Regions from separate parts of the Clostridioides sp. LIBA-7678 genome, predicted to be linked through region 2. Evidence: a T-box and tRNA genes for the amino acid it is inferred to sense, from the RefSeq annotation. Region 2 holds a T-box; the other holds one or more tRNA genes.

Region 1 (15,309 bases), 1.3 Mb from region 2:
CCTCCAGCGTGACAGGCTGGCATTCTAACCAACTGAACTACCAGGCCGCAAATGGTGGGACCAACAGGGCTCGAACCTGTGACCCCCTGCTTGTAAGGCAGGCGCTCTCCCAGCTGAGCTATGGTCCCATTTTTGGAGCGGGTGAAGGGGATCGAACCCTCACAGCTGGCTTGGAAGGCCAGAACTCTACCATTGAGCTACACCCGCATATTTAATTGGTGACTCGTAGGGGAATTGAACCCCTGTTACCGCCGTGAAAGGGCGGTGTCTTAACCTCTTGACCAACGAGCCTTTTTGATTTTTAATGGTTGCGGAGGCAGGACTTGAACCTACGACCTTCGGGTTATGAGCCCGACGAGCTGCCAACTGCTCCACCCCGCGATATTGTTTATAAGTGCCGAAGACCGGAATCGAACCGGTACGAGAGGTAAGTCCCGCAGGATTTTAAGTCCTGTGCGTCTGCCAGTTCCGCCACTTCGGCTTTTTTGGCTCCAAGGGTGGGGCTCGAACCCACAGCCTACCGGTTAACAGCCGGTTGCTCCACCGTTGAGCTACCTTGGAACATTAACGTGGCTACGTCCTACTCTCCCAGGCAGTTTCCCACCAAGTACCATCAGCGCTAGAGAGCTTAACTTCTGTGTTCGGAATGGGAACAGGTGTATCCTCTCTGCTATTGTAACCACATAATCTTTATGCTTAATATTTCTATTAAGCTTTTAGAATCTAGTAATACTAGTTTCTTTAGAGTTAACACTCTAAAAACCACATATATATTTTATTGAATGGACATCAAATAATTTGGTCAAGTCCTCGACCTATTAGTATCGATAAGCTAAATACATTGCTGCACTTACACCTTCGACCTATCAACCAGATAGTCTTTCTGGGGTCTTACCCTTGCGGTGGGAAATCTTATCTTGAAGTTGGCTTCGCGCTTAGATGCTTTCAGCGCTTATCCATTCCGTACATAGCTACCCAGCCATGCCCTTGGCAGAACAACTGGTACACCAGAGGTGCGTCCATCCCGGTCCTCTCGTACTAAGGACAGGTCTTCTCAAATTTCCTACGCCTGCGACGGATAGGGACCGAACTGTCTCACGACGTTCTGAACCCAGCTCGCGTACCACTTTAATGGGCGAACAGCCCAACCCTTGGGACCTACTACAGCCCCAGGATGTGATGAGCCGACATCGAGGTGCCAAACCTCCCCGTCGATGTGGACTCTTGGGGGAGATAAGCCTGTTATCCCCAGGGTAGCTTTTATCCGTTGAGCGATGGCCCTTCCACGCAGAACCACCGGATCACTAAGTCCGATTTTCATCCTTGCTCGACCTGTATGTCTTGCAATCAAGCTCTCTTTTGCCTTTACACTCTACGTACGATTTCCGACCGTACTGAGAGAACCTTTGAGCGCCTCCGTTACCTTTTGGGAGGCGACCGCCCCAGTCAAACTGCCCACCTGACAGTGTCCCAAGACCAGATTCATGGCCTATGGTTAGAGTCCCAGTACTACAAGGGTGGTATCCCAAGGATGGCTCCGCCAAAACTGGCGTCCTGGTTTCAAAGCCTCCCACCTATCCTGTACATGTAGTACCAAGACCCAATGTCAAGCTACAGTAAAGCTCCATGGGGTCTTTCCGTCCTGTCGCAGGTATCCGGCATCTTCACCGGAATTACAATTTCACCGAGTCTGTTGTTGAGACAGTGCCCAAATCGTTACGCCTTTCGTGCGGGTCGGAACTTACCCGACAAGGAATTTCGCTACCTTAGGACCGTTATAGTTACGGCCGCCGTTTACTGGGGCTTAAGTTCACTGCTTCGATTACTCTAACAGATCCCCTTAACCTTCCAGCACCGGGCAGGCGTCAGCTCCTATACATCGTCTTGCGACTTAGCAGAAACCTATGTTTTTGGTAAACAGTCGCTTGGGCCTATTCTCTGCGGCCACCGGATGGTGGCACCCCTTATCCCTAAGTTACGGGGTCATTTTGCCGAGTTCCTTAACAACAGTTCTCTCGCGGGCCTTAGGATACTCTCCTCACCCACCTGTGTCGGTTTGCGGTACGGGTACCTTTAACCTCGATAGAGACTTTTCTTGACAGTGTGAAATCAGCTACTTCGCTACTAAATTTCGCTCCCCATCACATCCCAGCATTATCAAAGCGGATTTACCTACTCTGACTGCCTCAATGCTTGGGCACACATAACCAACAGTGTGCTTAGCTTATCCTACTGTGTCATCCCATCTCTCAAACGGTTATCGGTAGTACAGGAATATCAACCTGTTGTCCATCACCTACGCCTTTCGGCCTCAGCTTAGGTCCCGACTAACCCAGGGCGGACGAACCTTCCCCTGGAAACCTTGGGTTTACGGCCTGTGGGATTCTCACCCACATCTCGCTACTCATGCCAACATTCTCACTCCCATACTGTCCACATGTCCTTACGGTCATGCTTCAACCCGTATGGGAAGCTCCCCTACCCATCATAATGATGCCGTAGCTTCGGTAGTAAGTTTTAGCCCCGGAAATCTTCGGCGCAGGATCACTCGACCAGTGAGCTATTACGCACTCTTTGAATGAGTGGCTGCTTCTAAGCCAACATCCTGGTTGTCTGTGCAATCCCACATCCTTTACCACTTAACTTACATTTAGGGACCTTAGCTGACGATCTGGGCTGTTGCCCTTTCGACTATGAATCTTATCACCCACAGTCTGACTCCCAAGTATAAGATGACGGCATTCGGAGTTTGATAGTCTTCGGTAGGTGCAATACCCCCTAGGACATTCAGTGCTCTACCTCCGTATCTCTCACCTTGAGGCTAGCCCTAAAGCTATTTCGGGGAGAACCAGCTATCTCCGGGCTCGATTGGAATTTCACCGCTACCCACAAGTCATCCCCGAGCTTTTCAACGCTCGTGGGTTCGGACCTCCACGAAATTTTACTTTCGCTTCATCCTGCTCATGGGTAGGTCGCCCGGTTTCGGGTCTACGTCAAGTAACTGAACGCTCAGTTAAAACTCGCTTTCGCTACGGCTCCACACCTTAAGTGCTTAACCTTGCTACTTAACGTAACTCGTTGGCCCGTTCTACAAAAAGTACGCGGTCACACAAGAAATGTGCTTCCACAGCTTGTAAGTGCAGGGTTTCAGGTTCTATTTCACTCCCCTCCCGGGGTTCTTTTCACCTTTCCCTCACGGTACTATACGCTATCGGTCACTAGGTAGTATTTAGCCTTGGAGGGTGGTCCCTCCTGCTTCCCACAGGGTTTCACGTGTCCCGTGGTACTCTGGATCATATCTAAAGTTTTCTCGTTTAACATACAGGACTATTACCTTCTGTGGTGGGTCTTTCCAAACCTCTTCAATTACGATACCTCTTCGTTATGATATGTCCGCAACCCCAATAAAGAAAACTTTATTGGTTTGGGCTCTTCCGCGTTCGCTCGCCGCTACTTACGGAATCGAATTTCTTTCTCTTCCTTCAGGTACTTAGATGTTTCAGTTCCCTGAGTTCCCCTCATTAAGCTATGTATTCACTTAATGATACTTAGACATTACTCTAAGTGAGTTTCCTCATTCGGAAATCTTCGGATCAAAGTTTACGTGCAACTCCCCGAAGCTTATCGCAGCTTATCACGTCCTTCATCGGCTCCTAGTGCCAAGGCATCCGCCCTGCACCCTTAATAACTTGACCAGTTAAAAAGGTTTGATAGATTAAAGTCTATCAACTTGATAATTTTTAAAAGTTATCAGCTTTATATATTACAAATTAGATGTCATATCACTAAATATATATGCAGTTTTCAAAGTGCTAACGCACAACGCCAACGGATAAATCCCGTTGCTTAAAGTGCTAACGCACGTCGCCAACAAACAAACTTCACATTCGTTCAGTTTATTCTGTTGCTTAAAGTGCAATGTAAGAGTCTACTAGATAAATCAAAGATTTAAGTAATATGCTCTTAAATGGTGGAGATGAGGAGAGTCGAACTCCTGACCCCTTGCTTGCAAGGCAAGTGCTCTCCCAACTGAGCTACACCCCCAAATATGAAGTTCATAAAGAACTTTCAAAATTAAACAGTAGGCAATTCTCCTTAGAAAGGAGGTGATCCAGCCGCACCTTCCGATACGGCTACCTTGTTACGACTTCACCCCAGTTATTGATTCCACCTTCGACGACTTCTTCCAAAAGGTTAGATAATCGGCTTCGGGCGTCTCCAACTCCCGTGGTGTGACGGGCGGTGTGTACAAGACCCGGGAACGCATTCACCGCAGCATTCTGATCTGCGATTACTAGTAACTCCAGCTTCATGTAGGCGAGTTTCAGCCTACAATCCGAACTGAGAGTAGCTTTAAGGGATTAGCTCCACCTTACGGCTTGGCAACCCTCTGTACTACCCATTGTAGCACGTGTGTAGCCCTAAGCATAAGGGGCATGATGATTTGACGTCATCCCCACCTTCCTCCAGGTTATCCCTGGCAGTCTCTCTAGAGTGCCCAACTTAATGATGGCAACTAAAGACAAGGGTTGCGCTCGTTGCGGGACTTAACCCAACATCTCACGACACGAGCTGACGACAACCATGCACCACCTGTCACCAATGTCCCCGAAGGGAACTCTCCGATTAAGGAGATGTCATTGGGATGTCAAGCTTAGGTAAGGTTCTTCGCGTTGCTTCGAATTAAACCACATGCTCCGCTACTTGTGCGGGTCCCCGTCAATTCCTTTGAGTTTCACTCTTGCGAGCGTACTTCCCAGGCGGAGTACTTAATGCGTTAGCTGCGGCACCGAGGGGGGTAACCCCCGACACCTAGTACTCATCGTTTACAGCGTGGACTACCAGGGTATCTAATCCTGTTTGCTCCCCACGCTTTCGTGCCTCAGCGTCAGTTACAGTCCAGAGAGCCGCCTTCGCAACTGGTGTTCCTCCTAATATCTACGCATTTCACCGCTACACTAGGAATTCCACTCTCCTCTCCTGCACTCAAGTCTCCCAGTTTCAAGAGCTTACTACGGTTGAGCCGTAGCCTTTCACTCCTGACTTGAAAGACCGCCTACGCACCCTTTACGCCCAGTAAATCCGGATAACGCTAGCCCCCTACGTATTACCGCGGCTGCTGGCACGTAGTTAGCCGGGGCTTCCTCCTCAAGTACCGTCATTATCTTCCTTGAGGACAGAGTTTTACGACCCGAAGGCCTTCATCACTCACGCGGCGTTGCTGCATCAGGCTTTCGCCCATTGTGCAATATTCCCCACTGCTGCCTCCCGTAGGAGTTTGGACCGTGTCTCAGTTCCAATGTGGCCGATCACCCTCTCAGGTCGGCTACTGATCGTCGCCTTGGTAAGCCATTACCTTACCAACTAGCTAATCAGACGCGGGTCCATCCTGTACTGGCTCACCTTTGATATTTAAGAGATGCCTCTCAAATATATTATCCCGTATTAGCATACCTTTCGGTATGTTATCCGTGTGTACAGGGTAGGTTACCCACGCGTTACTCACCCGTCCGCCGCTCTTTACCGAAGTAAATCGCTCAACTTGCATGTGTTAGGCACGCCGCCAGCGTTCATCCTGAGCCAGGATCAAACTCTCAAATAAAAGTTTATCAGGCTCAGATACTATTGTTATCAAAATATCTGGCTTTATGGTTTGTTTCTTGTTTTATAAATTAACCTACTGTTTAATTTTCAAAGTTCTTTAAATTATTGTGGTGGGCCATCAGGGACTCGAACCCCAGACCTACCGGTTATGAGCCGGGCGCTCTAACCAACTGAGCTAATGGCCCACAATAATTTGTGGTGCCGAAGACCGGAATCGAACCGGTACGAGAGGTAAGTCCCGCAGGATTTTAAGTCCTGTGCGTCTGCCAGTTCCGCCACTTCGGCACATCACCTGGCTATGTCCTACTCTCCCAGGCAGTTTCCCACCAAGTACCATCAGCGCTAGAGAGCTTAACTTCTGTGTTCGGAATGGGAACAGGTGTATCCTCTCTGCTATTATAACCAGATTATTGTCTAAATTTTCATTTAATTTTTTTCTAAGACAAGTATTATAATAACATCTTTGTCTTATTGTGTCAATACTTTTTTTATTCGATTTTTTAATTAAAAAAGTATTAAAAATCTATAAGTTTTGACAAGTTTAAATATATAGAGTTAGCACTCTAAAAACTACACATATATTTTATTGAATGGACATCAAATAATTTGGTCAAGTCCTCGACCTATTAGTATCGATAAGCTAAATACATTGCTGCACTTACACCTTCGACCTATCAACCAGATAGTCTTTCTGGGGTCTTACCCTTGCGGTGGGAAATCTTATCTTGAAGTTGGCTTCGCGCTTAGATGCTTTCAGCGCTTATCCATTCCGTACATAGCTACCCAGCCATGCCCTTGGCAGAACAACTGGTACACCAGAGGTACGTCCATCCCGGTCCTCTCGTACTAAGGACAGGTCTTCTCAAATTTCCTACGCCTGCGACGGATAGGGACCGAACTGTCTCACGACGTTCTGAACCCAGCTCGCGTACCACTTTAATGGGCGAACAGCCCAACCCTTGGGACCTACTACAGCCCCAGGATGTGATGAGCCGACATCGAGGTGCCAAACCTCCCCGTCGATGTGGACTCTTGGGGGAGATAAGCCTGTTATCCCCAGGGTAGCTTTTATCCGTTGAGCGATGGCCCTTCCACGCAGAACCACCGGATCACTAAGTCCGATTTTCATCCTTGCTCGACCTGTATGTCTTGCAATCAAGCTCTCTTTTGCCTTTACACTCTACGTACGATTTCCGACCGTACTGAGAGAACCTTTGAGCGCCTCCGTTACCTTTTGGGAGGCGACCGCCCCAGTCAAACTGCCCACCTGACAGTGTCCCAAGACCAGATTCATGGCCTATGGTTAGAGTCCCAGTACTACAAGGGTGGTATCCCAAGGATGGCTCCGCCAAAACTGGCGTCCTGGTTTCAAAGCCTCCCACCTATCCTGTACATGTAGTACCAAGACCCAATGTCAAGCTACAGTAAAGCTCCATGGGGTCTTTCCGTCCTGTCGCAGGTATCCGGCATCTTCACCGGAATTACAATTTCACCGAGTCTGTTGTTGAGACAGTGCCCAAATCGTTACGCCTTTCGTGCGGGTCGGAACTTACCCGACAAGGAATTTCGCTACCTTAGGACCGTTATAGTTACGGCCGCCGTTTACTGGGGCTTAAGTTCACTGCTTCGATTGCTCTAACAGATCCCCTTAACCTTCCAGCACCGGGCAGGCGTCAGCTCCTATACATCGTCTTGCGACTTAGCAGAAACCTATGTTTTTGGTAAACAGTCGCTTGGGCCTATTCTCTGCGGCCACCGGATGGTGGCACCCCTTATCCCTAAGTTACGGGGTCATTTTGCCGAGTTCCTTAACAACAGTTCTCTCGCGGGCCTTAGGATACTCTCCTCACCCACCTGTGTCGGTTTGCGGTACGGGTACCTTTAACCTCGATAGAGACTTTTCTTGACAGTGTGAAATCAGCTACTTCGCTACTAAATTTCGCTCCCCATCACATCCCAGCATTATCAAAGCGGATTTACCTACTCTGACTGCCTCAATGCTTGGGCACACATAACCAACAGTGTGCTTAGCTTATCCTACTGTGTCATCCCATCTCTCAAACGGTTATCGGTAGTACAGGAATATCAACCTGTTGTCCATCACCTACGCCTTTCGGCCTCAGCTTAGGTCCCGACTAACCCAGGGCGGACGAACCTTCCCCTGGAAACCTTGGGTTTACGGCCTGTGGGATTCTCACCCACATCTCGCTACTCATGCCAACATTCTCACTCCCATACTGTCCACATGTCCTTACGGTCATGCTTCAACCCGTATGGGAAGCTCCCCTACCCATCATAATGATGCCGTAGCTTCGGTAGTAAGTTTTAGCCCCGGAAATCTTCGGCGCAGGATCACTCGACCAGTGAGCTATTACGCACTCTTTGAATGAGTGGCTGCTTCTAAGCCAACATCCTGGTTGTCTGTGCAATCCCACATCCTTTACCACTTAACTTACATTTAGGGACCTTAGCTGACGATCTGGGCTGTTGCCCTTTCGACTATGAATCTTATCACCCACAGTCTGACTCCCAAGTATAAGATGACGGCATTCGGAGTTTGATAGTCTTCGGTAGGTGCAATACCCCCTAGGACATTCAGTGCTCTACCTCCGTATCTCTCACCTTGAGGCTAGCCCTAAAGCTATTTCGGGGAGAACCAGCTATCTCCGGGCTCGATTGGAATTTCACCGCTACCCACAAGTCATCCCCGAGCTTTTCAACGCTCGTGGGTTCGGACCTCCACGAAATTTTACTTTCGCTTCATCCTGCTCATGGGTAGGTCGCCCGGTTTCGGGTCTACGTCAAGTAACTGAACGCTCAGTTAAAACTCGCTTTCGCTACGGCTCCACACCTTAAGTACTTAACCTTGCTACTTAACGTAACTCGTTGGCCCGTTCTACAAAAAGTACGCGGTCACACAAGAAATGTGCTTCCACAGCTTGTAAGTGCAGGGTTTCAGGTTCTATTTCACTCCCCTCCCGGGGTTCTTTTCACCTTTCCCTCACGGTACTATACGCTATCGGTCACTAGGTAGTATTTAGCCTTGGAGGGTGGTCCCTCCTGCTTCCCACAGGGTTTCACGTGTCCCGTGGTACTCTGGATCATATCTAAAGTTTTCTCGTTTAACATACAGGACTATTACCTTCTGTGGTGGGTCTTTCCAAACCTCTTCAATTACGATACCTCTTCGTTATGATATGTCCGCAACCCCAATAAAGAAAACTTTATTGGTTTGGGCTCTTCCGCGTTCGCTCGCCGCTACTTACGGAATCGAATTTCTTTCTCTTCCTTCAGGTACTTAGATGTTTCAGTTCCCTGAGTTCCCCTCATTAAGCTATGTATTCACTTAATGATACTTAGACATTACTCTAAGTGAGTTTCCTCATTCGGAAATCTTCGGATCAAAGTTTACGTGCAACTCCCCGAAGCTTATCGCAGCTTATCACGTCCTTCATCGGCTCCTAGTGCCAAGGCATCCGCCCTGCACCCTTAATAACTTGACCAGTTAAAAAGGTTTGATAGATTAAAGTCTATCAACTTGATAATTTTTAAAAGTTATCAGCTTTATATATTACAAATTAGATGTCATATCACTAAATATATATGCAGTTTTCAAAGTGCTAACGCACAACGCCAACGGATAAATCCCGTTGCTTAAAGTGCTAACGCACGTCGCCAACAAACAAACTTCACATTCGTTCAGTTTATTCTGTTGCTTAAAGTGCAATGTAAGAGTCTACTAGATAAATCAAAGATTTAAGTAATATGCTCTTAAATGGTGGAGATGAGGAGAGTCGAACTCCTGACCCCTTGCTTGCAAGGCAAGTGCTCTCCCAACTGAGCTACACCCCCAAATATGAAGTTCATAAAGAACTTTCAAAATTAAACAGTAGGCAATTCTCCTTAGAAAGGAGGTGATCCAGCCGCACCTTCCGATACGGCTACCTTGTTACGACTTCACCCCAGTTATTGATTCCACCTTCGACGACTTCTTCCAAAAGGTTAGATAATCGGCTTCGGGCGTCTCCAACTCCCGTGGTGTGACGGGCGGTGTGTACAAGACCCGGGAACGCATTCACCGCAGCATTCTGATCTGCGATTACTAGTAACTCCAGCTTCATGTAGGCGAGTTTCAGCCTACAATCCGAACTGAGAGTAGCTTTAAGGGATTAGCTCCACCTTACGGCTTGGCAACCCTCTGTACTACCCATTGTAGCACGTGTGTAGCCCTAAGCATAAGGGGCATGATGATTTGACGTCATCCCCACCTTCCTCCAGGTTATCCCTGGCAGTCTCTCTAGAGTGCCCAACTTGATGATGGCAACTAAAGACAAGGGTTGCGCTCGTTGCGGGACTTAACCCAACATCTCACGACACGAGCTGACGACAACCATGCACCACCTGTCACCAATGTCCCCGAAGGGAACTCTCCGATTAAGGAGATGTCATTGGGATGTCAAGCTTAGGTAAGGTTCTTCGCGTTGCTTCGAATTAAACCACATGCTCCGCTACTTGTGCGGGTCCCCGTCAATTCCTTTGAGTTTCACTCTTGCGAGCGTACTTCCCAGGCGGAGTACTTAATGCGTTAGCTGCGGCACCGAGGGGGGTAACCCCCGACACCTAGTACTCATCGTTTACAGCGTGGACTACCAGGGTATCTAATCCTGTTTGCTCCCCACGCTTTCGTGCCTCAGCGTCAGTTACAGTCCAGAGAGCCGCCTTCGCAACTGGTGTTCCTCCTAATATCTACGCATTTCACCGCTACACTAGGAATTCCACTCTCCTCTCCTGCACTCAAGTCTCCCAGTTTCAAGAGCTTACTACGGTTGAGCCGTAGCCTTTCACTCCTGACTTGAAAGACCGCCTACGCACCCTTTACGCCCAGTAAATCCGGATAACGCTAGCCCCCTACGTATTACCGCGGCTGCTGGCACGTAGTTAGCCGGGGCTTCCTCCTCAAGTACCGTCATTATCTTCCTTGAGGACAGAGTTTTACGACCCGAAGGCCTTCATCACTCACGCGGCGTTGCTGCATCAGGCTTTCGCCCATTGTGCAATATTCCCCACTGCTGCCTCCCGTAGGAGTTTGGACCGTGTCTCAGTTCCAATGTGGCCGATCACCCTCTCAGGTCGGCTACTGATCGTCGCCTTGGTAAGCCATTACCTTACCAACTAGCTAATCAGACGCGGGTCCATCCTGTACTGGCTCACCTTTGATATTTAAGAGATGCCTCTCAAATATGTTATCCCGTATTAGCATACCTTTCGGTATGTTATCCGTGTGTACAGGGTAGGTTACCCACGCGTTACTCACCCGTCCGCCGCTCTTTACCGAAGTAAATCGCTCAACTTGCATGTGTTAGGCACGCCGCCAGCGTTCATCCTGAGCCAGGATCAAACTCTCAAATAAAAGTTTATCAGGCTCAGATACTATTGTTATCAAAATATCTGGCTTTATGGTTTGTTTCTTGTTTTATAAATTAACCTACTGTTTAATTTTCAAAGTTCTTTATGCTTTATCTGTTTGCCCTTTTCTTGAGGACAAGTATTACTATACCAACTTTTCCTTTTAGAGTCAATAACTTTTTTCACATTTTTTACTTTCAAGTATCTCATTTATTTACATATGGTTATATTATCCACATTATAAACAACTGATTCATATTGTTTTAACTTATTATATTAAATATTATCCACATTATAAACATATTTATCCACAAATTACAAAATTTAATATTTTTTATACAAATATATGTATTATATGTAATTAGACTTATTTACTTAATTGATTTATACTATAAAATTTGTTTATAAGAAAGATACAAACCAAGAAATATTATTAAAAATATTCATTTTAAAGATTTTCTATTTTTTAAAATGCTTAATACCAATCTTGATGGCACTAGGTAAATTACTTTCTGAGCTCCTTGTCAACATTTAATCATTTATTTGAATTCTTCTCTTATAGTAACTAAAGATTTTTACATAACAACTAAACATTCTAGTTTCTTAGCAAAGAATCCATAAATTAATACTTGTATATCCTTTAGAAACTATCTATTAGAATCATCCAGCTTATAAAAGAGTTAAATAAAATACACGATAAGCATTTTTATTTAACAATTACATCTTATATGATGCAAATAAACAAAATTACATAAAGATAGACGGAGGTAAATACATTATTATATTTACTTCCGTCTATTTATATTTTATTCTGCTATGGATAAATCATCTTTCATATATTGTTCAACTAAAAATACTTTTTTATATTTCAAACTTTTTTGAACATCAATTATTCTTTGATTTGATGAACCTCTGAACTTTAAACTTATATCTTTTTTCTCAGCCATAAACTTTCCATCTACTAAAATATCAATTTGTTTTAGTAAATTTAAATTTTTAAAATATCTACTATTTTTTTTATCTAATAACTGCTCAAATGTGAATCCAGTATATGACCATACATCCAGTCCATTTCTTTTAGCTTCTTTTGCTACTTCTTCTAATGGTTCTGGCTGTAAAAATGGTTCTCCTCCTGATAATGTAATACCTTTTTGTAACTTTAATGATTTTATCTTATTTATAATTTCTTCTGTATCCATGTAAAATCCCCCACATAAATCATGTGTCTGAGGATTATGGCATTCTTTGCAATTATGGATACATCCTTGAGTCCATATTACCATCCTTAATCCTGGTCCATCAACTATACTGTCATGGCTTATAGTAGATGACATTCTTATTTTCATAACTTATTCCTCCAAATAAAACTATCTATGCTTTACTCTATCTCTTACTTCAGCTTTTTTTGCATTATTAAATCTGTCAACTGTACCAACTAAGTAACCTGTTATTCTTCTTATTCTTTCAAATTTGATATCACTTTCATCTTCATTTCTTCCACATACAGGACATATGTTACTTCCTATTACACCTGAAAATCCACATATTGGATCTCTATCTACAGGATGATTTATGCTTCCATATCCTATACCTAAGTCTTTCATAGCTTTTATAACTGTTTCAAAAGCTTCTAGATTATCTGATGGATCTCCATCTAATTCCACATATGTTATATGACCTGCATTCGTCAGTTCATGATATGGAGCTTCTATCTCAATTTTGTCATATGCACTTATATTATAATAAACTGGTACATGGAATGAATTAGTATAATATTCTTTGTCTGTTATACCTTTAATCTCTCCATATACTTTTTTATCTATTTTAGTAAATCTACCTGAAAGACCTTCCGCTGGTGTACCCATTAAAGAGAAGTTTAATTTATATTTATCTGTGGCTTCGTCCATTTTAGCTCTCATGTGTGACACTATTCTTAATCCTAATTCTTGGGCTTCTTTGCTTTCTCCGTGATGTTTACCCATAAGAGCAATAAGACATTCTGCTAAACCTATGAATCCAATTGTCAATGTTCCTTGCTTTATTACTTCTTTTAGTGTATCTTCTGGTCCTAAATCATCAGAACCTTTCCATACACCTTGACCCATCAAGAATGGGAAATTCTTCATTTTTTTATTTCCTTGAACCTCAAGACGTTCTAATAATTGCTCTATAATTAAGTCTATCTTTTCATCTAATTCTTCAAAAAAACTATCTAAATTAGCTTTCTCATCATTTACAATGCCATGCTTTATACCCAATCTTGGTAAATTAACTGTAGTAAAAGATATATTTCCTCTACCACTAACTGTTTCTGAACCACATACATTACTAAGTACTCTTGTTCTACAACCCATATATGTGGCTTCTGTATCTGGTTCACCTTTTCTGTAATATTTAGCATTAAAAGGCGCATCTAAGAAACTAAAATTAGGAAATAGTCTTTTAGCTGATACTCTGCATGATAATTTAAATAAATCATAATTAGGGTCTTCAGGATTTAAATTTACTCCTTCTTTAACCTTAAATATTAAAATTGGAAAAATTGGTGTTTCTCCATTACCTAGTCCTCTTTCTTGAGATAGTAAAAGATTCTTAGTTACCATCCTTCCTTCTTCAGAAATATCTGTTCCAAAGTTCACACTTGAAAATGGAACCTGTGCACCTGCTCTAGAATGCATTGTATTTAAATTGTGTATAAATGCTTCCATAGATTGGTATGTTTTTTTATCAGTTTCTCTATATGATTCTTCAAATGCAAAGTTTTGCATGTTATTTGCAAGTTCTTCATCAATATCAAAAGTTTCTATCAATTTCTTTTTTTCTGAGTTTATATATAATTCCTCTCTTTTAAGACCAACCTTTTTATTTGTTTCTTTTTCTGTATTATATACTATGTTCTTTATTGCATCATTATTTTCAATTCCTTTAAATAATTTCAATGCTTTAGCTAAGTTTCCTATGTAGAATTTCTTAAAGGTCTTATATACACCTTCAGCCAATCCATAATCAAAAAATGGTATACTTTGACCTCCATGTTGGTCATTTTGATTACTTTGTATAGCGATTGCAGCTAATGCTCCATAACTTATTATATCTTGTGGTTCTCTTAAAAAACCATGTCCTGTTGAAAATCCACCATTAAATAGTTTTTTAACATCTATCTGGCAACAAGTTAATGTACCCATATTTAAAAAGTCCATATCATGTATGTGTATATCTCCATTCTCATGGGCAAAAGAATGTTCTGGCTTTAATATATGAGTCTTACAAAATTCTTTAGATACAGTGCTTCCGTATTGTAGCATAGTCCCCATAGCTGTATTACCATTAATGTTTGCATTTTCTCTTTTTATGTCTGCATCTTCTGCATCCTCAAAAGTAATCTCCTCTATTGCCTTCATCAGTCTTGTTTTTGAATTTCTTATTCTACTTCTTTCAGTTCTATATATTATGTATTCTTCACTAGTTTTTGCATGACCAGTTTCTATAAGAATCTTAACTACTGAGTCTTGAATATCCTCAACACTTGGAACTGTTTCCGAATATTTATGATTTAAAAATCTTATTACTTCCTGAGTTAATTGCTCAGATAATTTATAATCAGGTACTATTCCTTCCCTTTCTGCAACATTTGTCGCTGCTAAAAATATAGCTCTTGTTATTCTATCTTCATTAAATGGGATTACTCTTCCATCTCTTTTTTTCACGAATTCAACCAATTAAAAAAACCTCCTATTACTATATATTGTATTTTATTAATCTACATACCACTATATGTAGTATATTAAGTCTAAAAAAATCCCCTTCAACTAAGTTAAAGGGATTATCTTAATAATTTCTATATTAAGATTACCAAATTTGTACATAATAGTCAAACTTACGCAAGTCATTGCAAATACTATCTAGATATTTTGAACAGTAGCGTTTCTAACAACTCTGAGAGTCAAAAATTTTTTCTCTTTTTTTTACACTAATTTTAGGCAAAAAACGTATAATTTCATGTACATTAATGTATATATCTACAAATTTCCTTATGTAAATTCTTTAAAACTGTCGTATAATATAAATAATAATTTAAAAGGAGGCATTTTATGTTATCAAAAAGACTAAACTTTATAACTCCATCCTACACAATAGGTATTAGTTCAAAAGTTAAAGAAATGGAAAACAACGGAATTAAAGTAATAAATCTTAGTATAGGAGAACCTGATTTCAACGTACCTAATAATGCAAAAGCTTATGGTATTGACTCTTTAAATAAAGATTGTACTAAATATGATTTAGTTCCAGGGTTAAAAA
Region 2 (15,309 bases):
AAAGGACAAACCAGGTATAGTAGCAGGAATCAGTGATGAGTTATTCAAGCAAAATATTAATATAGTAGATATTTCACAAAAGATATTACAAGAGTATTTTACAATGATTATGATAGTTGATTTAGAGAAAGCATTAAATTCTTTTGAGCAAACGGTTGAAGACTTAATAAAAAGAGGAAAAGAATTATCAGTAGATGTAAAAATTCAAAGAGAAGAAATATTTAACTCAATGCATAATCTGTAAAAAACAGTAATAGGGAGGTGATAATAGTGAATGTAGGAAATATACTTGAGACAATCAAAATGATAGATGAAGAACAATTAGATATAAGAACTATAACTATGGGGATTTCTTTATTAGATTGTATAGACCCTGATGGAGATAAGGCTAGAGAGAAAATATATAACAAGATTATGAATTCTGCTAAAGACTTAGTAAAAGTTGGAAAAGAAATAGAGCGTGAATATGGTATTCCAATTGTAAATAAGAGAGTATCAGTAACTCCAATATCTATTATTGCAGGTGCAACAGATGAAAGTGACTATGTAAAGTTTGCACAGACATTAGATAAAGCTGCAGAGGATTTAGGTATAGATTTTATAGGTGGATTCTCAGCATTGGTTCAAAAAGGGTATACAAAGGGTGATAAGATATTAATTAAATCAATTCCAAAAGCCTTGGCAAGTACAAATAAGGTATGTGCTTCAGTAAATGTAGGTTCTACAAGATGTGGTATAAATATGGATGCAGTAAAAGAAATGGGAGAAATTATAAAAGAAACTGCAGAATTAACGAAAGATGCAAAGGGATTTGGTTGTGCAAAACTAGTAGTATTCTGTAACGCAGTTGAAGATAATCCATTTATGGCAGGAGCTTTCCATGGTGTTGGTGAAGCTGATAGGATAATAAATGTCGGTGTAAGTGGTCCTGGGGTTGTTAAAAGAGCCTTAGAAAAGGTAAAAGGAGAGCCATTTGATGTTGTAGCAGAGACAGTTAAGAAGACTGCCTTTAAAATTACAAGAGTTGGACAATTGGTAGCAAAAGAAGCTTCTAGTAGACTGGATGTACCATTTGGAATAATAGACCTATCATTAGCACCTACACCAGCTATTGGAGACTCAGTGGCAAATATATTAGAAGAAATGGGTCTTGAAGTTGTTGGTACTCATGGTACTACAGCAGCGTTGGCTCTTTTAAATGATGCTGTTAAAAAAGGTGGAGTTATGGCTTGCTCACATGTTGGAGGTCTAAGTGGTGCATTTATACCAGTATCAGAAGATGCGGGTATGATTGATGCTGTTATCAAAGGTGCTTTGAGTATAGATAAGCTTGAAGCAATGACTGCTATTTGTTCTGTAGGTCTTGATATGATAGCTGTTCCAGGAAGTACTACAGCAGGTACACTGGGAGCTATGATAGCTGATGAGGCAGCAATAGGTATGATTAATAATAAAACTACAGCAGTTAGAATTATACCAGCTCCAGGATGTGACGTAGGTGATATGGTGGAATTTGGAGGTCTTTTAGGGCGAGCACCAGTAATGCCTATAAATACAAATTCGTCTGAGTTATTTACTCAAAGAGGAGGAAGAATTCCAGCTCCTATACATTCATTTAAAAACTAAGTATGTTTACATATAGTAATATTTAAATAAATATTTATAAGATTGAATTAAAGATATTCATATATTATATTAAAAATTATAATTAAAACAATAATTCTAAAAATTATTTATTAAAATTATTTATTAAAATTATGATAATAATAAAGCGATATATAACCTAGTAAAATGGTCATATATCGCTTTATTTTAATACTATCTAATTAATATAAAATTTTTTATGTATTTTAAAAGTTATGCTATCTAATAGTAATTATACTAATTTTTGATGTTTGGTATATCAACTAAATAAAAAACTAAATTAAAAAATAAAAAAGTTAAAAAATAAAAATTTATCTAAATATTCAACACACATAATAATTATAAATATAAATAAAAAATAAAACGCTTGCAATAAATAAAATTGCTACAATATAAAACTCTACTATTTAAAATATTGACTTAAAATATAAATTTATAAATCTTATAAATTTAAGCAATTTCTTCTTCTACATCAGTACCACGTATTTTGTCAGCAGTAAGAACTTTAAAGGTACTGAATATTTTTGAGCCTACAAATCCTGCAATTACATTAAATAAAGCACATAGTCCAGCTGTTATAAGAACTTGATTAACTGGATTATAAGCAAACATTATAGCAAATCCAGCCACAGGTGTAGCTGTACCTGGTGTCATGTTTACAAGACCCATCAAAGCTACAATGATACCAGAAAAAGCTCCTCCAAAGAAATTAGTAGAATATATTGGTATTGGATTAGCTGAAATTATGTCTGATTGAGTCAGGGGTTCAATAGCAACAGATATAATATCTTTTTTAGAACCTAACTTTAATCTTGCGAATAGTGTTGAGTTCATAAAAGCTGAACCAAAAGCTCCTAATGCTCCTATTGCCATAGGAAGACCAGTAAGACCGATTATAGATGTAAGAGCCATTGAACTAAGTGGGGATGTTCCAACCACTGTTATCAGACCTCCTAATATAATTCCCATTATTATAGGGCTAATATTAGTAGCCTCTATTAGAACTTGTCCAATTTGTAATAGTGTACTATTAACTAATGGGTCTACATTTGATGCTATAAAACGAGATAGTGGAGCACATAAAAGTATTACAACTACTAAATCTACTCCAGGTGGTACTTTTTTCTCTATAAACTTAATTAAGAAAGAAACAAAGTATCCAGCAACGAATCCAGATAATATAGAGAAATCTAAACATGATAGTCCTATTAAAACTGCATAAACTGGGGATACTCCTAAAGCTAAAGGTACAAGTATAGCAGCAGCAACTCCACCAAGACTACCATTAGCAGCACCAACACTTCTAAAAAATTCCATACCTAGAACATCACCAAGTAAAGAAAGGTTGAATGCCTCTACTAAAAAAGTAGCACATGCAGCATTTGCTAAGGCTCCCATAGCTTTCATACCATATGGAGCTTTGTAACTAAAAATTGTGAAACAACATAGAACCAATAAAAGTAAACCTGTTCCTAATAAAATTTCTGACATAAGAAAATCCTCCTTGTATTTTTTTTAGGACATAAACCTTTGTTGTGATAACGTTATCCTAATGCATGAATGCCTAAATGAATTAATATCAACAAAACAAAAGTCATTTTAAATTTTAATTGGTTTTATATTGCATCTAAAAATAAAAATAACTATAAAAGAATATAAAGTAAGTTTGAGATGTAAAATGTAAATTAAACTTATACTTTATAATATAATTATATATAAATAATACAGTCTTGTATAGGAAGATTGATAAAAAATAAATTTAATATGAAAAAAACAATTATTAATACATAAAATATTAGTCTATAAAAAAGGAATAAACATTTTTTAGAAGAAGTACTTATAATGATAGAAATTTTATAGGGGGAGAGTTTTTGAAAAAGATTAAATATACCAGATTGATGATACTTGGTATTCTTATATATTTAGTATTTAATGTTTTAGTAATGATTATTAGCAAAAATGTAGATACATTGGTATTAAAAGTAGAAAAATTTGATGCAAAGATTCATGTAGAAGGAAATATAGAAAAAGATGCTAATGACCAAAGCAATTATCTATCAGCATACATAAGTAAAGAAGATTCTAAGAACTTTGAAAAAAATCAAAATGTAGCAATTGAATATCGTAAGAAAAAAATAGATGCAAAAGTTTACAAAATATATAAAAATAATAATAAAATAATGCTAAAATTAAAAATAAGTAACCAAATTGTTTCAAATCAGGATACAAGTGTCGAAGAATTTGATATAATATATAATCAGATGGAGTGTTTAAAAATACCTAAAACTTCTATAAAAACAAAAGACAATAAACGTGGTGTATATGTAATTGATGAACAATCACAAAGTGTAAAATTTGTCATATTAGAAGGAATAACTTATGAAAATGAATCTTCTGTATTTGTGGATTATTATAAAAATGACATAAATGGGGTGACAAGTGTTAATCTATATGACAAAATAATTTTAAGACCTAATTGTATAAACACAAATATAAGGATAAAGTAGGTGATAGTAATGGGTTCTATTAAAGATAATTTATCTGAGATAAGAAGTAAAATTGAAAAGGCTGCAAAAAAGGTAAATCGAGATAGCGAAGAAATAACCCTTTTAGCAGTCACAAAAACTGTGGATGTGGATTTAGTTAATGAGGCAATGAATGAAGGAATTACTTCTGTTGGTGAAAATAAACCACAAGAATTGGCTAGAAAGTATGATATTATAGGTGACAAATTAAACTGGCACTTGATAGGAACTTTGCAAACGAATAAAGTTAAGTACATAATAGATAAAGTTTGTATGATACATTCTTTAGATAGAATTGCATTATGTGAAGAGATTCAAAAACGTGCAGAGCAAATAAATAGAGAGATAGATTGCTTAATACAAGTGAATATATCTAAAGAAGAATCTAAGCATGGACTTGATAAAGATGAAGTTATAGATTTTGTCAAAGAAGTGTCAGAAAAATATAAAAATATAAAGATAAAAGGTCTAATGACAATGGCACCTTTTATAGAAGATGAAAATGAAATAAGAGGTGTATTCAAAGGTCTTAAAGATTTATCAACACAAATAAAAGAGCTAAATATACCTAATGTAGAAATGGATGCTTTGTCAATGGGAATGAGTCATGATTATGAGATTGCTATAGAGGAAGGGGCTACCATTGTTAGGGTTGGAACATCAATCTTTGGAGAAAGAAACTACAATAAAAAATAATTACTCAAATCTGAATAAATTCTAAGGAGGAAGTTAATAATGTCAAATGGAATAATATCTAAATTTAAGAACTGGATAGTTGATGAAGAAGAAGATTACATTGAAGAAGAATATGAAGGTGGTATGGACGATATAGTTCAAGAAGAAGAAATAAATAGTGGATTTAGTACTGCAAAAGCAAATAAAATTGTAAATTTACATACAACAAGTCAAATGAAAGTTGTAATAGTTGAACCTAAAGTTTATGATGAAGCTGCAACTATAGCAGACCATCTAAAACAAAGAAGGGCAGTTATAGTGAATTTGGAAGGGTTGACTAATTCTGAAGTTCGTAAATCTATATTTAACTTTATGAATGGAGCAGTTTATGTTTTAGATGGAAGTATACAAAAGGTTTCTAAATCAATATTTATACTAGCTCCTAACAATGTGGATATAGATGCAAATATGAAAAAAGAATTAGAAAGTAAAGCATTCTTCCCTTGGCAAAATAAATAGTAAAAAGGCGGTTAATATATGGGAACAATAAGAATTGCACTTTATTATCTTTTGGATATAATAGCATGGATGATAGTTATAAAAAGCTTGATGACTTGGTTTCCAAATGGAAGACAAAGCAAAATTTTCGAGATTTTAGAAAATCTTACAGAGCCAATAGAAGGACCAATAAGGTCAATAATGTACAGATACACAAACGGACCTATAGATTTTTCTCCTTTAATTGCAATAGTATTATTGATGTTCCTAAGACAATTAGTATTGGTTATATTCTAAGGTGATAGAATGGATAAATTAAAATTAACAAATCACATAAAGGATATAGACTTGAAAAATAAAATGTTTAAAGTAATAGACAAGGCTAATAGTTGTATAAAAAACTATGATGTTAAGTTTACTGAGTTTCTTAATCCATATGAAGTGAAAAATGCTGTAGCGATATTAAATTCTACAAATGAAATAAAATACAGTGTGGATGGAGGTTATGAACAAGCTGAAAGAAGCACTGTATTTATTTATCCATTTTACATGGAATATGAGGATATAGAAGATACTCTTAGATTTTTACAGATAGAAGGGAATTTCAAATTTAAAAATATATCTCATAAAGATTATTTAGGTGCAATTATGAGTCTAGGTATAAAAAGAGAAAAAATTGGAGATATAATTATACATGATAGCTTTTGTCAAGTAATTGTAAGTAGTGATATTTGCGATTTTATAATCGTGAATTTGGAGAAAGTTTCAAGAAATAATGTAATTGTAAAGGAAATTTCCAGAGAAAACATTGTTAATAGTTCTTCAAAATATAAGGAAGTATCATTTACAGTATCTTCAGATAGGTTAGATTGTGTCATAAGTGGTCTTTACAATATATCTAGACAAGATAGTGCAAAATACATAAATGGAGAAAAAGTCCATGTCAATTATGAAAAGATAACTTCAACCTCTAAAATAGTTAAAAATGATGATTTGATTTCTGTTAGAGGCAAAGGAAGAGCTAATGTAACACAAATAGGAGATATTACTAAAAAAGGTAAAATAAAAGTTCAAGCAAGATTAATTGTATAAGGACTAATTTAAATTATAGCTGGGAGGAAATGTAATGCTAACTCCAATTGAGATAGAAAATAAAGAGTTTAAAAAAGGTTTAAGAGGGTATAGAGATGAAGAGGTTGATGAATTTTTAGACATCATTAAAGAAGATTATGAATCTCTATGTAGAGAAAATACAGCTCTTAAAGAAAAATTAGGATTATATCAAGACCAAGTAAACAAGTATGAAAATATTGAAGAGACATTAAAAGCTACTCTAATAACTGCTCAAAGTGCAGCAGAAGACACTTGTAGCGCGGCTAATAAAAAAGCTAAAATAATTGTTGAAGAGGCAGACTTAAAAGCTAGACAAATTATAGAACAAGCCAATAATCGTGTTATAGAGATAAGAAAAGAGTATGATGCTTTAGTTAAAGAATTTAAGATATTTAGAAATAAATTTAAATCACTATTAGAAGATGAGATAAGAAGTGTTGATGAAATTTTTTATGATGTAGATGAAAAATGTGTAAATGCATTTGAAGGAACAACAGTGTATAATTATAGTAATGATGAAGCTGCTACAACTCTAGAATAAAGCTATGATTTATTGGATTTTTAGGTGAAATTATTGTAGAAGTTTGAGAAATCTATAACAAAAATTTAAAATAGGATAAAAATGTGAGAAAAATAGAAATTATTATATTTTTCAAAAATATATTGACTATTCAAATTATTTGTTATAGAATTTCATATAAACACAGATAAATTTTTAAAAGCGTTGATAGAGACAATTATCTTTAGATAATTTTACAGAGAATTGGGTATGCTGAGAACCAATGAATTTATAAAGGTAAAAATCACTCTTGAGCTGCAGGCTGAACGATTAAATTCTATTAAGCTGTGCCGGTTAGTACCGTTATACTATTAGAGTGTTATATGTGGATAGCATTAAGTTCACATATAGAATTAGGGTGGTAACGCGATTTATAACTCGTCCCTTTGTTTAAAGGGGGCGAGTTTTTTAGTATTTAAATTTATGTGAAAGAATAAAAAATTTTGGAATTATAATATTTATAGGAAAGGGTGATTTATATGGCGAAATTTAAGCCATTAGTGGACAGTTCAGTAAAACAAGCAGAAGCACAAGTTTTTGATTATTGGAAAGATATAAATATACTTGAAAAAACTTTAGAAAAAGGGGAAAATGACCCAAGTTTTGTATTCTATGAGGGACCTCCTACAGCCAATGGAAATCCTGGAGTACACCATGTTTTATCTAGAACACTTAAAGATTCAGTTTGTAGATATAAAACAATGTCTGGTTATCAAGTAAAGAGAAAAGCTGGTTGGGATACACACGGATTACCAGTTGAAATACAAGTAGAGAAAGAATTAGGTCTTACTAGTAAGCAACAAATAGAAGAGTATGGAATAGCTGAGTTCAACCAAAAATGTAGAGAATCAGTTTTCTCATTTGAAAAACAATGGAGAATAATGACTGAGAGAATGGCTTATGAAGTTGATTTAGATAATCCATATATAACTTTAGACAATAACTATATAGAGTCTGTATGGTGGATACTTAATAAATTCAACAAAGAAGGATATATCTATGAAGGGCATAAAATACTTCCTTATTGCCCAAGATGTGGAACTGGTCTTGCTAGTCATGAGGTTGCACAAGGATATAAAGAAGTAAAAACTAATACAGTTATAGCTAAATTTAAGAAAAAAGATGCTGAGGAATATTTCCTAGCATGGACAACAACTCCATGGACTTTACCATCAAATGTTTCATTAACAGTAAATGCTGATGTTGATTACTTAAAAGTTAAGAAAGGTGACGAGGTATATTATGTATCTAAACCTTTAGCTAATAAAGTACTAGGTGAAGATTATGAAGTTTTAGAAGAAATGAAGGGTAAAGACTTAGAAGGATTAGAATATGAACAATTAATGCCTTTTGTAGAAGTTGACAAAAAAGCATTTTTCATTACAGTAGGAGATTATGTAACTACTGAAGATGGTACTGGAATAGTTCATACAGCACCAGCATTTGGTGAAGATGACTATAATACAGGTAAGAGATATGATTTACCAGTTGTACAACCAGTAGATGAAACTGGTAAATTTACAGCTACTCCTTGGGAAGGTAAATTTGTAATGGAAGATGGGCTAGATGTTGAAATAATAAAATGGCTGGCTTCTGAAAATAAATTATTTAGTAAAGAAAAAGTAGTTCATAACTATCCACATTGTTGGAGATGTCAAACTCCACTAGTATACTATGCAAAACCAAGTTGGTATATAGAGATGACTAAACTTAAAGATAAATTAATAGAAAATAACAATGGTGTAAAATGGTTCCCAAGCTTTGTAGGTGAAAAGAGATTTGGAAACTGGTTAGAAAATCTAAATGACTGGGCAATATCAAGAACTAGATATTGGGGAACTCCACTTCCTATATGGAGATGTGAATGTGGTCATACAGATTCAGTAGGTTCAAGAGCTGAATTAGCTCAAAAAGCTATAGAAGATGTAAATCCAGAGACAGTTGAACTTCATAGACCATATGTAGATGATATACATTTAAAATGTGAAAAATGTGGAAAACCAATGACAAGAGTAACAGAAGTTATAGACTGTTGGTTTGATAGTGGGGCTATGCCATTTGCTCAACACCACTATCCATTTGAAAATAAAGAGAACTTTGACCAATTATTCCCAGCTGATTATATATCAGAAGGTATAGACCAGACTAGAGGTTGGTTCTACTCATTACTTGCAGTATCAACATTTGTATTAGGTAAAGCACCATATAAGAGTGTGTTAGTTCCAGACCTTGTACTTGATAAAGAAGGAAAGAAAATGAGTAAATCAAGAGGAAATACAGTAAACCCAATGGAGTTATTTGACCAATATGGAGCAGATGCATTAAGATGGTATCTACTATATGTTTCTCCACCATGGACTCCAACTAAATTTGATATGGATGGATTAAAAGAAATACAAAGTAAATTTATAGGAACTATGAAGAATGTATATAACTTCTTCACTTTATATGCAAATACAGATGATATAAATCCAACTGAATTCTTTGTAGAATATAAAGATAGACCAGAACTTGATAGATGGATACTATCTAAGTTTAATAAATTAATGAAAGATGTAGAAGAAAATTTAGCTATATTTGAATTAAATAAGACTTTAAGAATGATACAAGATTTCATAAATGATGATTTATCTAACTGGTATATCAGACGTTCAAGAAGAAGATTCTGGGCAACTGAGTTAACAGAAGATAAAAAGGCAGTATATAATACAACTTATGAATTATTACATGGTCTTTGCAGAGCTATAGCTCCATTTGCACCATATATGTCAGAAGAAATGTACAGAAATCTAACAGGAGAAGTATCTGTTCACTTAGCTGAATATCCTAAGCCTAATGAAGAATTAATGGATTCTAAATTAGAAGAAAAAATGGATTTAGCTAAAAATCTAGTTACTTTAGGTAGAGCTTCAAGAGAAGTTGAAAGAATAAAAGTTCGTCAACCATTACAAAAAGTATTAGTAGATGGTAAGTTTGAAGATACAATAAGTGATGTAGTTGATTTAATAAAAGAAGAACTTAATGTTAAAGAGGTAGTATTTGCTAAAGACTTAGATGAGTACATGAACTTTAGTCTAAAACCAAACTTTAAGGCAGCAGGACCATTACTAGGTGCTAAGATGAATTTATTTGTAGTAGCATTAAATAAATTAAATGCACATGAAGCTGTTAATAAACTTGAAAATGGTGAAAGTTTAACAGTTGATTTAGATGGTGAAGCTTTTGAGTTTAATAAGGATTTAGTGTTAATAGGTATAACTGCTAAAGAAGGATTTAATGTATCTGTTGAAAACAATCTTTTCGTTATACTAGATACTAAGTTAACTGAAGAATTGGTTGATGAAGGTTATGCTAGAGAATTTATATCTAAAGTACAGCAATTAAGAAAATCTAATAACTTTGAAGTATTAGATAATATAGTGATAGATTACTGTGGTGATGATGAAATTGCTAAGGCTGTTGACCATTTCGATGAATATATCAAGTCTGAGACTTTAGCTTTAGAAATAAACAGAGTGGATGATAAATCTTTAGAAGAACAAAACTTAAATGACCATATGACAGGTATAAAAGTTACAAAAAAATAAAAATAATAGTTAGTTAATTAAAATCCCTATAGAAATTAGTTTATAAATTTCTATAGGGATTTTTTAATACAGTATAATTATCTATTCAATAAAATGTTGAAATATTCCAAAATTTACAGTAAATAAATCTATATAAATCATATAAATTATTTATAGTATGTGATAGAATATTAGTGAATAAACGTTTAAGTGAGGATGAATAATATTTTAGAGTAAACTACTTCTGATAAATTTATTTATAAATTTATTGTGTATAATGCAGGGTGGTTTATTTATTATGCAAAGGGGTGCGTTTTGATGTATGGTGAAAGTAAAAAGCTAAGTATTGATAATAACATATTTTTACAATATGGTCTTATTATATTGGGTATGATTCTATCAACCATAGGAATAAATTTATATCTAGCACCAGCCAAGTTATTAAGTGGAGGAGTAGCTGGGATTTGTGTTATATTATATAAGTTATTTGGTATAAATCAAGGAATATCCAGTTTTTTGATGAATATACCAATATTTATTATAGCTAAAAAGTATTTTGATAATAAATTTTTGTTAATAAGCTTTGTTAATATGCTGTTATTTTCTGTTGCTCTTGGATTAACACAGGATATTGCTAAATATTTTCCAATAGATGACACTATGCTACAGTGTATTTATGGTGGTGCCTTAACTGGAATAGGTATGGGGTTGACTTTTAAAGCAAGAGCTACTGCTGGAGGTCTTGACATAATAGCAGCTATAATGAAAAGAAAGTACGATATACCTATGAAAAATACATTTTTATTTATAAATTTCTTTGTAGTATGTGCAGGTGCATTTTTATTTGGAGCTAAGTTGGTAATGTATACTTTAATTGCTATGTATATAATTTCTTTTACAATGGACATAGCAAAGGATTGTTTTGATAGAAAAAAATCTATACTTCTAATATCTAATAAATATGATGAAATATCCAAAGTAATAATGAATAAGATGGGAAGAGGAGTAACTTTTCTAGAGGCAGAAGGAGCATATACACAAAATAAGAAAAAAATGATTTATTGTATAATATCTGCAAATGAGATAGGTAAATTTAAAGATTTGATTTATGATATGGATAGTGAGGCCTTTATTTCTGTTAATAATGTGGAAGAAGTAAAAGGAGGAGGTTTTAAAGATAAGTTTCTTTAAAATGTCAATGTTAAAAAATACCATATGTATTGTGATTGCATCTAGTTAGATGTATACTATAATTAATGGGGTACATGAAGTACTCAATAATATACTAGGAGGTATAAGAATATGTTAAGAGAGAGATTTGTAGTAAGAAATCACCATAATCCACACACAAGTGGATGTTGTGGAACTGGGGGAGAAGGCTGTTGTGGAGGAGATAATCATGAGCATTCACATCAACATTCTCATAGTCATGGGCATGGACATGAACACGTAAATGGTGTAGGTCACGACCATAATCATGAGGATGGTTTCTCAGGGACTCATGAGCATAGTCATGAGCATGCGCATACACATGGGCATGAACACTCAGATGGACATATGCATGAACATAAATAGAGATATTTAAAATTTATAAAAGATTTTTATTTTGTGATTCCATGAAGGTTTAAATAAAAATTAAATGTTTTAAATAAAATTATTAATAATAAATAAGAAAGTGAACTGTTAAATTCAAAGAATTTAATAGTTCACTTTTATTACATATTAAGCATTAAATTTAAATCCAATGGTTAATTAAAAAAGAAGCTATATTTTCATAAGGTATTTTTTCTGTCCTTAATAAGCTTTGGACAACTAAACCATCTACTATAGACATAAGTAAGAAGGAAAATGATTCAGCATCTTGTTCATTTTCACTTCTACTGTATTTTTCTAAGGACTCAACAATTTCAGATTTAAGAGTAGTTCTCCATTCAATATATTTTAATCTCATTCTTTCTTTCAAATCATCATTTGAAGTAATTGCTTCACAAATAAGATACATATGTACTCTACCACGACTTTCTATAGTAGATATTTTCTCTAAGATTAAATTAACCATTTCTATTTGAGAATTTTTTGATTTGACGTTTTTTACACAGTTTAATATAGCACTGGTTATAACTTCTAAATGAGTGTCTGCAATATCATATATAATATCATTTTTAGATGCGTAGTGATAATACAAAGTACCTTTACTTATATTTACATCTTTTGCAATATCAGCAAGACTAGTATTTTGAACTCCATTTTTGGCTATTAAATTGGTTGCAGATGATAAAATAGCCTGTTTCATATTGTTTGTTTTCATAAAACCTACCTTTCTATGTATATTTATAACAAATTAATAACATTATAAGCTTATGGATATTTATTGTCAATAAAGCAAGAATCTATATCTATTGACTTTTTTTCGTTCAAAATATAAAATAGTAATTAAATCGGTCGTACGACCGACTGAATAAATAAAAACAATATCTTATAGTGAGGTTAATATGGATAAAATAAAATTGATAGTGGATAGTGCATGTGACTTACCTAATGATATAATAGAAAAATACAACATTGAAGTTGTTGGTTTAAATGTATCTTTTGGAGAAGAAAGTTATATATCTGGAAAGGAAATAGATAATGAAACTTTCTATAGAAAAATGAGTGAAAGCAAAGTACTACCAAAAACATCATGTCCTTCACCTGATAAATTTTTAGAAGCATATCATTGTCAGGAAGAAAGTATATTGGTGATTAATATAAGTTCAAGATTATCTGGTACTTATAATAGTGCACTTTTGGCAAAAGATATGTTTGAAAAGGAAGGGAACAATAAAAAAATTGAGGTTATAGACTCACTTAGTGGGTCAATTGGAATAGGACAACTTGTGTTAAAAGCAGCAATATTAATCAAAGAAGGAAAAGAAATCGAAGAAATTGTTTCAATAATAGATAAATACAAAGATAATCCACCATTTTTGGGGACTTTAGAGACATTAGAAAATGCTATCAAGGGTGGAAGAATAAACCCTATAGCAGGAAAAATTATAAATACATTGAATTTTAAGGCTATAATACAAGTTGCAGATGGCATTGTAACTCCAATAGATAAGGCAAGAGGTGAAGGGAATAGCTTGAAAAAGTTGATTAATTTGGTAGAATCCAAGATTAAAGACAGAGAAGAAAAGGTCTTATTTATAGGACATGCAAACTGTCCTGAGAAGGCTCAAAAAGTAAGGGAAGTTATGGAGAAAGATGTAAAATATAAAGATGTTGTAATCTGTGAAGTTGGCTCAGTTATGGGTACATATACTTCAAAAGGTGCAATTTTAATTACTGCTATATAAATCATGATGTGAAAAATTGAAGCCATATAAAAATGCTTAAAGCATTTTTATATGGCTTGTTTTAATTTTAGTAAGTTAATTTTATAATTAACCAACTACACATATTTCTTTATCATATTTATTTAATATCTCACAACCATCTTCAGTAACAAGTACTAAATCTTCTATTCTAACTCCAAATTCACCTGGTAAATATATACCTGGTTCTATAGAGAATATCATTCCTGGTTGTACAGTATCTGTATTTATAGAAGATACATCTCCCTTATCATGAACTTCAAGTCCTATAGAGTGACCTGTTCTATGAGTGAAGTATTGTCCATATCCTTTTTCAGTTATGTAATCACGAGCAGCAGCATCTATATCACAGAATCTAACTCCTGGTTTTACAATAGCTTCAGCTCTCTTATTAGCTTCAAGAACTATTTCAAATATCTCTCTACCTTTTTCAGGTATTTCTTTATAGAATACAGTTCTTGTCATATCAGCACAATAATTGTCTTTTATACAACCTATATCTAATATTATTGCATCCCCTGGTTTTACAAGTGCGTTTCCAGGCTCACCATGTGGGTTAGCTCCATTAGGTCCAAATCCTATAATAGGGTCAAATGAAAATCCATCAGCACCTAAATCTTCATATATTTTAGATAATTTACCAACAAGTTGTTTCTCTGTAAGTTCACCAGAAACAGTAGCTTTAAGTTGCTCCATACCCTTGTCATTTAATCTTGAAGCTATTCTCATTAATTCTTTTTCTTCTTCATCTTTACACATTCTTAAAGTATCTATTATATAAGATGAATTTACAAATTTGCTTCCTCCACCTAATTCCATTAAGCTTAATAAGAATCTAGCTGGCCAGTTTTTATCAACACCCATAGTAGCATTTTTGTCTATATGTTCAGTTATTATTTCTACTGGATTTTGAGTATCATTAAACCAAATCATTTCAACACCTAAATCTTCTGTAACAGGGAATAATTCATTTATAAATAATTTATTATTTCCATTTAAATTTAGGTATAATGCTAATAATCTTTCGCCTGGGTGGATTAGTGCTCCTGTTAGATAAAATATCGAAGTAGGGTCACTTACCAACATTTGAGAAATATCATCTTTTTTCATTTGTTCAAGTACAGCATTCAATCTTTGAGTCTTCATAATAATTTCCTCCTAATCAAAATTTAATACAAATCAATTTTAGCATTATTAAACAAAAAAGAGTATACTTTTCTTTTAGAAATATAAAAAATTTTTGTTATATATTTTTTATATTAAATTTAATCATCACTTTTACATTAAATATAGAGGTAAATTATTTTTTATTGTGAAAAATTTATAAAAATAATAAATAAAAGATATAAATTTGTGATTTTAAGTTTTTTATATCA

The links. A T-box is a leader RNA that pairs with one kind of tRNA and senses whether it is charged. The one in region 2 lies ahead of ileS (isoleucine--tRNA ligase), so its partner is inferred to be a tRNA-Ile.
Region 1: it has a tRNA-Ile gene. The T-box ahead of ileS (isoleucine--tRNA ligase) is inferred to sense a tRNA for this amino acid. The anticodon was not compared.

What each region holds. Positions count from the first base shown of each region.
Region 1 is NZ_CP196987.1:142,607-157,915, reverse strand. It holds tRNA gene ACTG46_RS01095 (tRNA-Asp) at 1-47, opposite strand, end outside; tRNA gene ACTG46_RS01090 (tRNA-Val) at 53-128, opposite strand; tRNA gene ACTG46_RS01085 (tRNA-Gly) at 134-207, opposite strand; tRNA gene ACTG46_RS01080 (tRNA-Glu) at 217-291, opposite strand; tRNA gene ACTG46_RS01075 (tRNA-Met) at 306-381, opposite strand; tRNA gene ACTG46_RS01070 (tRNA-Leu) at 396-481, opposite strand; tRNA gene ACTG46_RS01065 (tRNA-Asn) at 487-561, opposite strand; rRNA gene rrf (5S ribosomal RNA) at 568-684, opposite strand; rRNA gene ACTG46_RS01055 (23S ribosomal RNA) at 799-3,695, opposite strand; tRNA gene ACTG46_RS01050 (tRNA-Ala) at 3,969-4,044, opposite strand; rRNA gene ACTG46_RS01045 (16S ribosomal RNA) at 4,100-5,602, opposite strand; tRNA gene ACTG46_RS01040 (tRNA-Ile) at 5,713-5,789, opposite strand; tRNA gene ACTG46_RS01035 (tRNA-Leu) at 5,801-5,889, opposite strand; rRNA gene rrf (5S ribosomal RNA) at 5,895-6,011, opposite strand; rRNA gene ACTG46_RS01025 (23S ribosomal RNA) at 6,211-9,107, opposite strand; tRNA gene ACTG46_RS01020 (tRNA-Ala) at 9,381-9,456, opposite strand; rRNA gene ACTG46_RS01015 (16S ribosomal RNA) at 9,512-11,014, opposite strand; gene nrdG (anaerobic ribonucleoside-triphosphate reductase activating protein) at 11,817-12,356, opposite strand; gene ACTG46_RS01005 (anaerobic ribonucleoside triphosphate reductase) at 12,378-14,729, opposite strand; gene ACTG46_RS01000 (pyridoxal phosphate-dependent aminotransferase) at 15,102-15,309, shown strand, end outside.
Region 2 is NZ_CP196987.1:3,039,284-3,054,592, reverse strand. It holds gene ACTG46_RS14435 (ACT domain-containing protein) at 1-244, shown strand, start outside; gene ACTG46_RS14430 (PFL family protein) at 271-1,626, shown strand; gene ACTG46_RS14425 (PTS sugar transporter subunit IIC) at 2,095-3,135, opposite strand; gene ACTG46_RS14420 (biotin/lipoyl attachment domain-containing protein) at 3,516-4,151, shown strand; gene ACTG46_RS14415 (YggS family pyridoxal phosphate-dependent enzyme) at 4,161-4,865, shown strand; gene ACTG46_RS14410 (cell division protein SepF) at 4,905-5,363, shown strand; gene ACTG46_RS14405 (YggT family protein) at 5,382-5,639, shown strand; gene ACTG46_RS14400 (YlmH family RNA-binding protein) at 5,649-6,434, shown strand; gene ACTG46_RS14395 (DivIVA domain-containing protein) at 6,469-6,996, shown strand; T-box leader at 7,171-7,403, shown strand; gene ileS (isoleucine--tRNA ligase) at 7,494-10,601, shown strand; gene ACTG46_RS14385 (YitT family protein) at 10,899-11,771, shown strand; gene ACTG46_RS14380 (hypothetical protein) at 11,883-12,155, shown strand; gene ACTG46_RS14375 (TetR/AcrR family transcriptional regulator) at 12,316-12,888, opposite strand; gene ACTG46_RS14370 (DegV family protein) at 13,073-13,915, shown strand; gene ACTG46_RS14365 (M24 family metallopeptidase) at 14,003-15,079, opposite strand.